Regions from separate parts of the Sulfitobacter sp. 1A13421 genome, predicted to be linked through region 1. Evidence: riboswitches for the same ligand, from Rfam matches in the RefSeq annotation. Region 1 holds a riboswitch; the other holds the start of a gene.
The links. A riboswitch is a leader RNA that binds a small molecule or an ion and turns the genes downstream of it on or off. The one in region 1 is predicted to bind cobalamin.
Positions count from the first base shown of each region.

Region 2: it holds a riboswitch for cobalamin, as region 1 does, so the genes downstream of both, ACGYLI_RS07860 (CbtB-domain containing protein) here and ACGYLI_RS16255 (DUF1636 family protein) in region 1, are expected to answer to the same signal.

Region 1 covers NZ_JBIFFQ010000012.1:1,537-5,808, forward strand. Annotated here, with positions in the region: gene ACGYLI_RS16245 (ABC transporter substrate-binding protein) at 52-987, opposite strand; gene ACGYLI_RS16250 (ABC transporter ATP-binding protein) at 1,002-1,784, opposite strand; gene ACGYLI_RS16255 (DUF1636 family protein) at 1,781-2,188, opposite strand; cobalamin riboswitch at 2,309-2,524, opposite strand; gene ACGYLI_RS16260 (CobW family GTP-binding protein) at 2,550-3,629, opposite strand; gene urtA (urea ABC transporter substrate-binding protein) at 3,986-4,272, shown strand, end outside.
Region 2 covers NZ_JBIFFQ010000003.1:221,080-225,351, forward strand. Annotated here, with positions in the region: gene cobW (cobalamin biosynthesis protein CobW) at 1-21, opposite strand, end outside; gene ACGYLI_RS07845 (DUF1636 domain-containing protein) at 18-392, opposite strand; gene ACGYLI_RS07850 (hypothetical protein) at 465-977, opposite strand; gene ACGYLI_RS07855 (CbtA family protein) at 989-1,672, opposite strand; gene ACGYLI_RS07860 (CbtB-domain containing protein) at 1,886-2,056, opposite strand; cobalamin riboswitch at 2,090-2,307, opposite strand; gene ACGYLI_RS07865 (PAS domain-containing protein) at 2,473-3,483, shown strand; gene pncB (nicotinate phosphoribosyltransferase) at 3,487-4,272, opposite strand, start outside.

The DNA of each region.
Region 1 (4,272 bases):
CCGCGTGGGTTTCCGAGGCGCTATCGATCGCGGTTTAAACGTCATGAATGCTCACTGCCCCCGAAACGCGGTGGCGAGGGTTTTGACCGCTTCAATGTTGCGCGGACCGGGCGTGGCCTCGACATATTCCAGCACGACGAAACGGTCGTTGCGCACGGCGTCGATGTCGGCGAAGGCGGGGTTCTCCATCATGAAGGCGCGCTTTTGATCGGCGGTGACTTCGCCGTAATTGACGATCACGATGACTTCGGGATCACGCGCGACCACGGCCTCCCAACCGACGGTGGCCCAGCTTTTCTCAAGGTCGTTCATGATGTTCGTGCCGCCCGCGGCCTCGATTAAGGCGTTCGGCATGGCATAGGCCCCGGCGGTGAAAGGCACATCTTCGCCGCTGTCATAGACAAAGACCCGGGGGGCGGTCTCAAGCGGGGGCAGCGCCGTGAGGAATGCGTCGAGCTCGGCTTGGTAGCCTTCGATCAAGCTTTCCGCGCGATCCGAGACGTCGAAGATCGTGCCAAGATTGCGCAGATCGTTGTACATATCCTCCATCGAGGATGGGGCTTTTTGACCGATATGGATGCAGCTTTCGGTGAGTTCGTAGACTTGAATGCCGAAGGGGTCGAGCGTTTCCGGCGTCACCTCGCCGCCGACCTTCATACCGTAGTTCCAACCGGCAAAGAAGAAGTCGGCATCCGCCCCGATCAGCACCTCACGCGAGGGGTATTTCGACGACAGTTCCGGCAGCGCCGCGACACCTGCGGTCATCTCTTGGTCCAGTTTGTTCCAGCCCGAGATGCCGGTATAGCCCACCATGCGGTCTGCGAGGCCGAGCACCAGCATCATCTCAAGCAGGTTCACGTCATTGGCGACCGCAGCTTGAGGCGGGTGTTCAAAGGTGACTTCGCGGTCGCAGCTTTGAACGGTGGTCTGGGCAAAGGCCGATCCGGCGATCATCAGGGCGGCGAGGGTGGTGAGAGTAAGTTTCATAAGAGTTTTCCGTTTCAATCTGGAAGGGCAAAAGAGAAATGCGCCGCGCCGCTGGGGGTGAGCCGCTCGCGCTGCGCGTCGACGCGAAATGTTTTTGAGACGAGATCATCGGTCAGAACCGTATTTGGCGGGCCGAAGCCCTGCGGATAGCCTTCTTTCAGCACCAGCACCTCGTCACAGATGCCATCGGCCATATTGAGATCATGAAGCGAGACGACGATGGTCATGTTCAAACCGCGGATCAGGGACACGATTTCAAGCTGGTGGCGTATATCGAGGTGGTTGGTCGGCTCATCCAGGACCAAGACCTGCGGCTCCTGCGCCAAGGCGCGGGCGACCATGACGCGCTGCCTTTCCCCGCCCGAAAGCGTGCCGACATCGCGGTGGGCGAGGGGGTGCAGGCTGAGCCGGTCCAAGACGCGGTCGATGATCTGCTCATCTTTCCGGCTTGATGACGAAAACGCCGCGCGATGAGGCGTGCGGCCAAGGCGGACGATCTCCAAGACCGTCAGCCCAAAAGACGGCGTCTGTTCTTGCAAGACGGCGGCGATGCGCCGCGCGGCGGCACGGGCGGAGAGGGACCAAATATCCTGCCCGCCCACATGGATTGACCCCGTTTGGGGCGGTTGAAAACGGTAGAGCAGGCGCAAGAGGGTGGATTTGCCCGCGCCATTCGGCCCCAGCACGCCCAGAACGCCGCCCGCTGCGACGGTAAAGGACGTAGGGTGCAGAACCGGCTGGCCCGATTTTCCCGGCGCCCAGCTTACATCCTTTACTGCAAGATCGGCAGCCCTCATGAGACGCGCAGGTGGCTGGGTTTCAGCTCGATCATCGCCGCGGGCACCCGCGCAAGGGTGGATTTGCGCAGTTTGCCGGGGCGGTCCAGCGAAGAGCACCAGCCGTCATTCAATGTGGCATAGTGCCGGGCGAAGGCCACAAGGTCATCGATGTCTTCGTCAGGGTCGATATCACCAAAGAGGTAGGTCGCCTTTGCGCTGGCATGATAGGCCACCGTGCAGGGGCGGTCGCAGCCCGCCATACAGGCCACGCCCGCGACCTCGAAATCCTCGGGGATCGCCGCGCCGGCTGCCGCGATTGCGGCGCTCAGCCTCTGGATCAGGTCAAAGCCCGGGCGGCAATCCGTGCCTTTGTGTTTGCATGAGGTGCAAACCGTAATCCTGTGGTTCTGATGCGTATCCATGTCGCCCTCCGCGAACGCGCGGGGGATCGAGCAGCCATGTTCTACAGCAGGGGAGTTTCCCTGTCGCCATCATGTTCTCCTAACCAGACACCCCGTCTGGGTTGAGTTGCAGTTACGGCCCCTCTCGGTGCCGGTGATGGCAGGTCTCCTGACTCGCGGATCGACGTTCGCCCGAACCTTCCCAAGCCTAAAGCTCAGTGGTTTTTGCCGGGGTCACTCACCGCTCACAGTTGCGGGGGCAGTTACGGTTTCGGCGCGCGCTGCTTGCCTTACCGTATTCCCTTTTCATCCCAGACGCCGCTGCGGCGGCTGGAAACCATCGCCATGATCTGTGGCCGAAGAGCCATGCCGGGTCAAGCTGCTATCCCGCCTCTAGCCCAGGCCCATCGCGCCGGGCGCGCAGCATATCGAGGCTGCGGTTCAGTTCGGGGTTGGTCATGTCGCGGGCGATGACGACGATGCGGGACTGCTGGTCGTCCTTTGGCCAGTCGCGCAGGGGGACGGGCGGGTCGAAAAGATGCTGGACCCCGTGAAAGACAAAGGGGGTGGGGACGTCTTCCAGATGCACGATGCCTTTGACCCGCAAAAGATCGGACCCGCGCAGCCTGGCCAGCGTGTCGAGCCAAAGGTCGAAAGCCTCGGCCGGGATCGGTGCGTCTAGAACGATAGAGGCCGACCCGATCCGTGCATCATGCTGGTGGGTTTGCATTACGGGCGCGGATGCCGAGGGCGCGGCGAAGCCTGAGAGGTTGTCGAGCGGATCCGCCACTGGGACGGGCGTGAGCCATTCCATAACGTTGCCCGCATCAACCGCCCGCCGCATACCGCTGAGCCCCCAGAGCGATGCAATCGGGATAAGCCCGCGTTCGGCCTTGATGACGCGCGCCGTTTGATTAAGGTCGCGCAGCCTGCTTTCAAAGGCGGCGAGCGCTTGCTGGGTCACCAAGTCGGATTTGCTGAGCACCAGCAGGTCGGCCATCGCCACCTGCGAGACGGCTTCGAACTGCTGATCCAGCGTGTCCGGCCCATTCGCGGCATCGACGACTGTCACCACCCCGTCCACGCGGAATTTGCGGGCCAGATAGGGGTCGGCCAAGAAGGTTTGAAGAATGGGGCCGGGATCGGCCAGCCCCGTCGTCTCGATCACAACGCGGTCGAATTGCACGCGCCACGTCTGCCTGCGGCGCTTGAGGTCTTGCAGCGTCCGCGACAGATCCCCCCTGATCGAGCAGCACAGACAGCCCGATTGCATGAGAATGACCTCTTCGTCGGCGGTTTCGATCAGGTCGTGGTCAAGCCCGGCCTCACCGAATTCATTCACGACGACCGCGATTTTGGGGGCCTCTTCGCTTGAGACGATGTGATTGAGCAGCGTGGTTTTCCCCGCGCCGAGGAAGCCGGTCAGCAGAGTAACGGGAATGCGTTTGTCGGTGGCGGGCATGGTTTGTGGGCTCTGCTATGGATAATCTGAGTAACGTTATAACATCACAATATGTGGTGCAACCCGTAGGCCGATGCCCCGAGCTTGCCAAAATCCATGCGCTCAGCGCCCAAATTTTGGCAGGTCCACCTCAAACCGCCCAATCGAAGGGCGTTATTGCTGCGCCGCAGAAAGCGACCTTGGGTTAGGGCTTGTTGCAACGCGCCCTGAAATTGAGGCTGCAGGGGCCTCGCTATGGGGCGGCGCCAAGGGAGTTGTCCGCCAAGGGGGGCATCCGCGCGCGATAACAATAAACGCTGTGTGGAAGAGGCATCATCGCGTCTTTGCTCCTCCGCACACCAAACGGGGATACCGTCATGAAATTTTCCACCAAACGCACAGTCACGGCGACCGCTGCCCTTCTGCTCGCAGGATCAGCCGCCGCTGCGGCCTGCGACGATCCGATCAAGGTTGGCGTGCTGCACTCCCTCTCGGGGACGATGGCCATTTCCGAGACGACGTTGAAAGACACGATGGAGCTTTTGATTGCGCAGCAGAACGCCGCGGGCGGCTTGCTGGGATGTGAGATCGAAGCGGTCGTCGTTGACCCGGCTTCCGACTGGCCGCTGTTCGCCGAAAAGGCGCGTGAGCTTCTCACCGTCTC
Region 2 (4,272 bases), on a different contig from region 1:
AATTTTGGCGAGATCGCTCATGCGGTAGGCTCCTGCGGCAGGGTCAAAGGGGGGATACGCGCAAGGCTTTGCTTGCGAAAGATGACCGGGCGTTCGCGCCATGGCACCAGCCCGTCTTGGGTGGCGGCATAGGCGGCGGCTCCGGCAAGGATGTCGGCGGCGTCTTCCTTGGTCAAGCGGCCATAGACATAGGACCATTTGCCCGGCGCAGACAGCGCCACGGCGGCCCCTTGCGAACAGGCGGAAAGACATTGCACTGGCACGATGGTCACGCCCTCTGGCGCGCCTGCGGCGTCGAGGGCGGCATGAAGCTGCGCGCCGGGGCGCGGGGCGTCTTCCTCCAGCACCTCACCGGCGCGGCAGGTCATGCAGACATGTAGGGTTGCGCTCATTGATCTTGTCCCATCGGGTTATGCGTGCCGGGTATGCGCTCCGGCCCGCCATGAAAAGGGGAGGCGGTGCGATTATTCAACCGTCAGCACCTCGCGGGCCGTAATCGGCGCACCGTTCACCGCCAAGGGGCGGTGGTCATTGGCATTAAGCGTGACCTCTACCGTGACCTCGCCCTTGGGCAGATCGGCCAGATGCAGCCATGGGCCGTAAAGCCGCCCGATCTTGGCACCGTTGACATAGACATGGGCATGGCCCTCGCCCGGTTGATTTTCGCCGCTGGCATTCTGCGGGGCAAAGGCGAAGCCTTCGGTCTCAACAAAAAGGTTGTGGCCTGACATCGGGTCGGGGGTCACGCGGATTGCAAGGCTGGGGGCCTCTTCGGCGGCCAGCGCGATGGGCTGGCCGTGCATCCGCGCGTGATCCGCGCCACCGTGATCCATGGCCGTATGCCCGCCGCCGCCATGGGCGGCAGGGTCGCCGTGGTCATGGCCGTCGAAGGTCACACCGTTGCTTGCGGCGATGGCAAAACCGATGCCACCGCCAAAGACCAATCCAATGGCGAAAAGCGCCAGTGATCTGTCCATTTCGACCTCCCTCAGGCGCTCTGCGCGCCTTCACGTTGCCAAAAGAACCCGGCGAAACTGCCCAGCAACACCCATGCGGCCAAGCCGATGCCAAGCGCACGCGCGGCGAAAAGCGCGCCGATCTCGGTCGGCACCGGGCCGCTGAAGCTCTCGGGCTCGGGAGCGCCGATGACATGCGGGGCCATCAGCAGAACCGCCGCCCCGATCCACGCGCCCCAACCCTTGCCAAAGGCCAGCAGCCAAAGCGCCACCAGCGCCGCCCCGGCGGTGGCGAACCACCAGATCTGCCGCGCAGTGATGTCTGCGGCGGCGACGCCGGGCACTTCGGGCGCAAGGCTGAACCCCGGCGCGAGGTGGAAGGCCACGAAACCGGCGACACCCCAAAGGATGCCCCAGCGGCCATCAATCACCGCACCGCGCTCTTCGCCAAGGCTCATCGCGGCCAGAAGGATCAGCGCATAGGCAGTATAGGTCAGCATGGTGAAGATCAGGCTCAACCCATCGCGGACGGCATCGAAACCGGGCAAATCGGGATGCGCGCTGACGGGGTCGGCCCCGAAATGCACCAGCGCGCCGGTCTCATAAAGCTCGGCGTGAAGCAGCACGGGCTGCACGAAATAGAGTTGCAGCAGGCCGGTCAACAGGCCTGCAGAGGCCCCGGCAAACAGGGCGGAAGTCAGAAAACGTGAAAACATCGCAATGATCCTTAGATGCGAAATGATACTCAGCGCCGCGCGAAACGCGGGCCAAGCCATCAGCCAGCCTCAAGATGCGCCAAAGCCCTGCCCACACGGTCAAGGGCGGAGGCAGGCAAAACGGCAAGAGGCGGGCATGGAAAGAAAGCCAGAATCACAGACAGCCGGACTGCGGCATGGCAGCCCGGACCCCAGTGATACCGAACGCGGCGCTTAGTGGCAGGGAAAGCCCGTCGCGTGGCGCACGTCATGGGCGGCATCATGCAGTGCTGCGGCCTGCACATGGCCGGTCAGCGCCATCAGAGCCACACCCAATACGGCGGCAAACAGCGCCGGTACGAGTTTGCTGCGCGTGGCACCGGCGGTCTTAATCATCGTCGTCATCTACAATCTCCTTACCGTCACACCCGACGGCATCTAGCGTTTCATTTGCCTGGCAGGTCTCCTGGCTCGCGGGTCGTGGCCTTTGCCCGCCTTCCCCGTCCGAAAGGACAAGTGGCACGAGGGGCATTGGCTTACCGCTTACAGTCGCGGGGGCGGCTTCGGCTTCAGGGTCTGGCGACCCCTTACTGAATTCCCTTTTCGGTCCCACACCCAAAGGCGCTTTTCGGGACACCAAGCACCTTCAATTACGCATTTTCGGCCCTTCCTGACAAGCCGCATTTATCGAACCTCGCGGAACCGTATGGCGCATACAGCATTTAGTAGATAAATATGGCTCAACCCCCGGTATGCGGGTTGACCCAAAAGCCACGTGCAGGGCACATTGACGGCCAGTTTCGATCAAGGGGCGGGAATTCATGAACGACAACACGGTCTCCGCCGCTCGGCAGACCCTGGCCGAAGACGTTCTAGGCAAGGTCGTGCGCTATGCCCGCCTGCCGCTGTGCATCACCGACCCGACCCTGCCGGACAATCCCATCGTCTATGTGAATGACGCTTTCACCGATCTCACCGGCTATGGTTTGGATGAGATCGTGGGCCAGAACTGCCGTTTCCTGCAAGGTCCGGAAACCACGCGCGAAAGCGTCGATGCGGTGCGCGAAACCCTACTGGCGCGCCGGGTCGATACGGTGGAGATCGTGAACTACCGCAAGGATGGCAGCCGCTTCCTGAACGCCCTGCAACTGGGGCCGATCAATGACGAAGACGGCAATCTGATCTACTTCTTCGGCTCGCAACTCGACGTTTCCGAACGCCGCCGGGTGGAGCGGGAGCACCGGCAACTGGCCGATGACGAATTGCTGCACCGGCTGCGCAATATCGTCAACGTTATGACTGCGATGGTCCGCCTGACCGCCCGTGAGGAGCCGACCCCGGCGGCCTTTGCCGACAAGGTGATCGAGCGGCTGGCCGCCTTGGGCGCGGCGCATTTCGACACGATTGGCCGCAGCGACCAGCATGAGGTGGATTTCGAGACGCTGATGGGGCCGATCATGCGGGCCTACACCTCGGCCACCGAGGATCAGATCAACCTCACCGGGGCGAATCCGCTGATCTCGCACCGCCTCGTTTCCCCCCTGACGCTGGCCTTGCACGAGCTGGCGACGAATGCGGTGAAACACGGCTCGCTCAGTTCCGATACCGGGCGGGTATCGCTCGATATCACCATCCTTCAGGAGCCTGCCCGCCTGCGGTTTGTCTGGCGCGAAACAGGCGGGCCGGAGGTCATCAAGTCTCCGCGCAACAGCGGCTCGCGGATCATCCAGTCCTTGACCCGCGCGGTCGGTGGCACCCTGCACTACGATTGGCAGCCCGAAGGGTTGATTGCCACGGCGGAGTTCCCCGTGGCCGCCCTTGGCGAAGGCTGACCGTCAGACGATCACCTGCTGCGCGGCCTGCTCTCCGACCCCGAAAACACGCTTGTAACGCGCGATCTCATCCACCGGACCCATCGCCTTGTTGGGGTTATCTGAGAGTTTGACCGTGGGCCGCCCATTGGCGCTGACCGCTTTGCAGACCAAACTAAAGGGCGCCAGCGCATCATTCGGCACCAGCCCGCGGAAGTCATTGGTCAGCAACGTCCCCCAACCGAAAGAGACCTTGGCCTTGCCCGCAAACTGCGCGTGCAACTCCTTGATCTTGTCCACATCCAGCCCATCGCTGAAGATCACCCGCTTGGTCGTCGGGTCCTCGCCGCGGGCGCGCCACCAGTCAATGGCCGTCTGCGCCGCCGTGGCCGGATCGCCGCTGTCGACGCGGATGCCGGTCCAGCCTGCCAACCAATCCGGCGCGTGATCGAGAAACCCCTTGGTGCCGTAGGTATCGGGCAGGATGATCCGCAGATTGCCCTCATGCTCATCATGCCAATCCGACAGCACGTCATAGGGCGCGCGGGCAAGGGCGGCGTCATCCTCGGCCAAAGCGGCATAGACCATGGGCAACTCATGGGCATTGGTGCCAATCGCCTCAAGCTCGCGCATCATGGCGATGCGACAGTTGGAGGTGCCGGTAAAGGCATCGCCCAGCCCCTCATGCATCGCCTGCACGCACCAATCCTGCCAGAGGTAGGAATGCCGCCGCCGGGTGCCAAAATCCGCGATTGAAAGGTTGTCGACCTCGCGCAGCGCTTCGATCTTTTCCCAGACGCGGGTCATGGC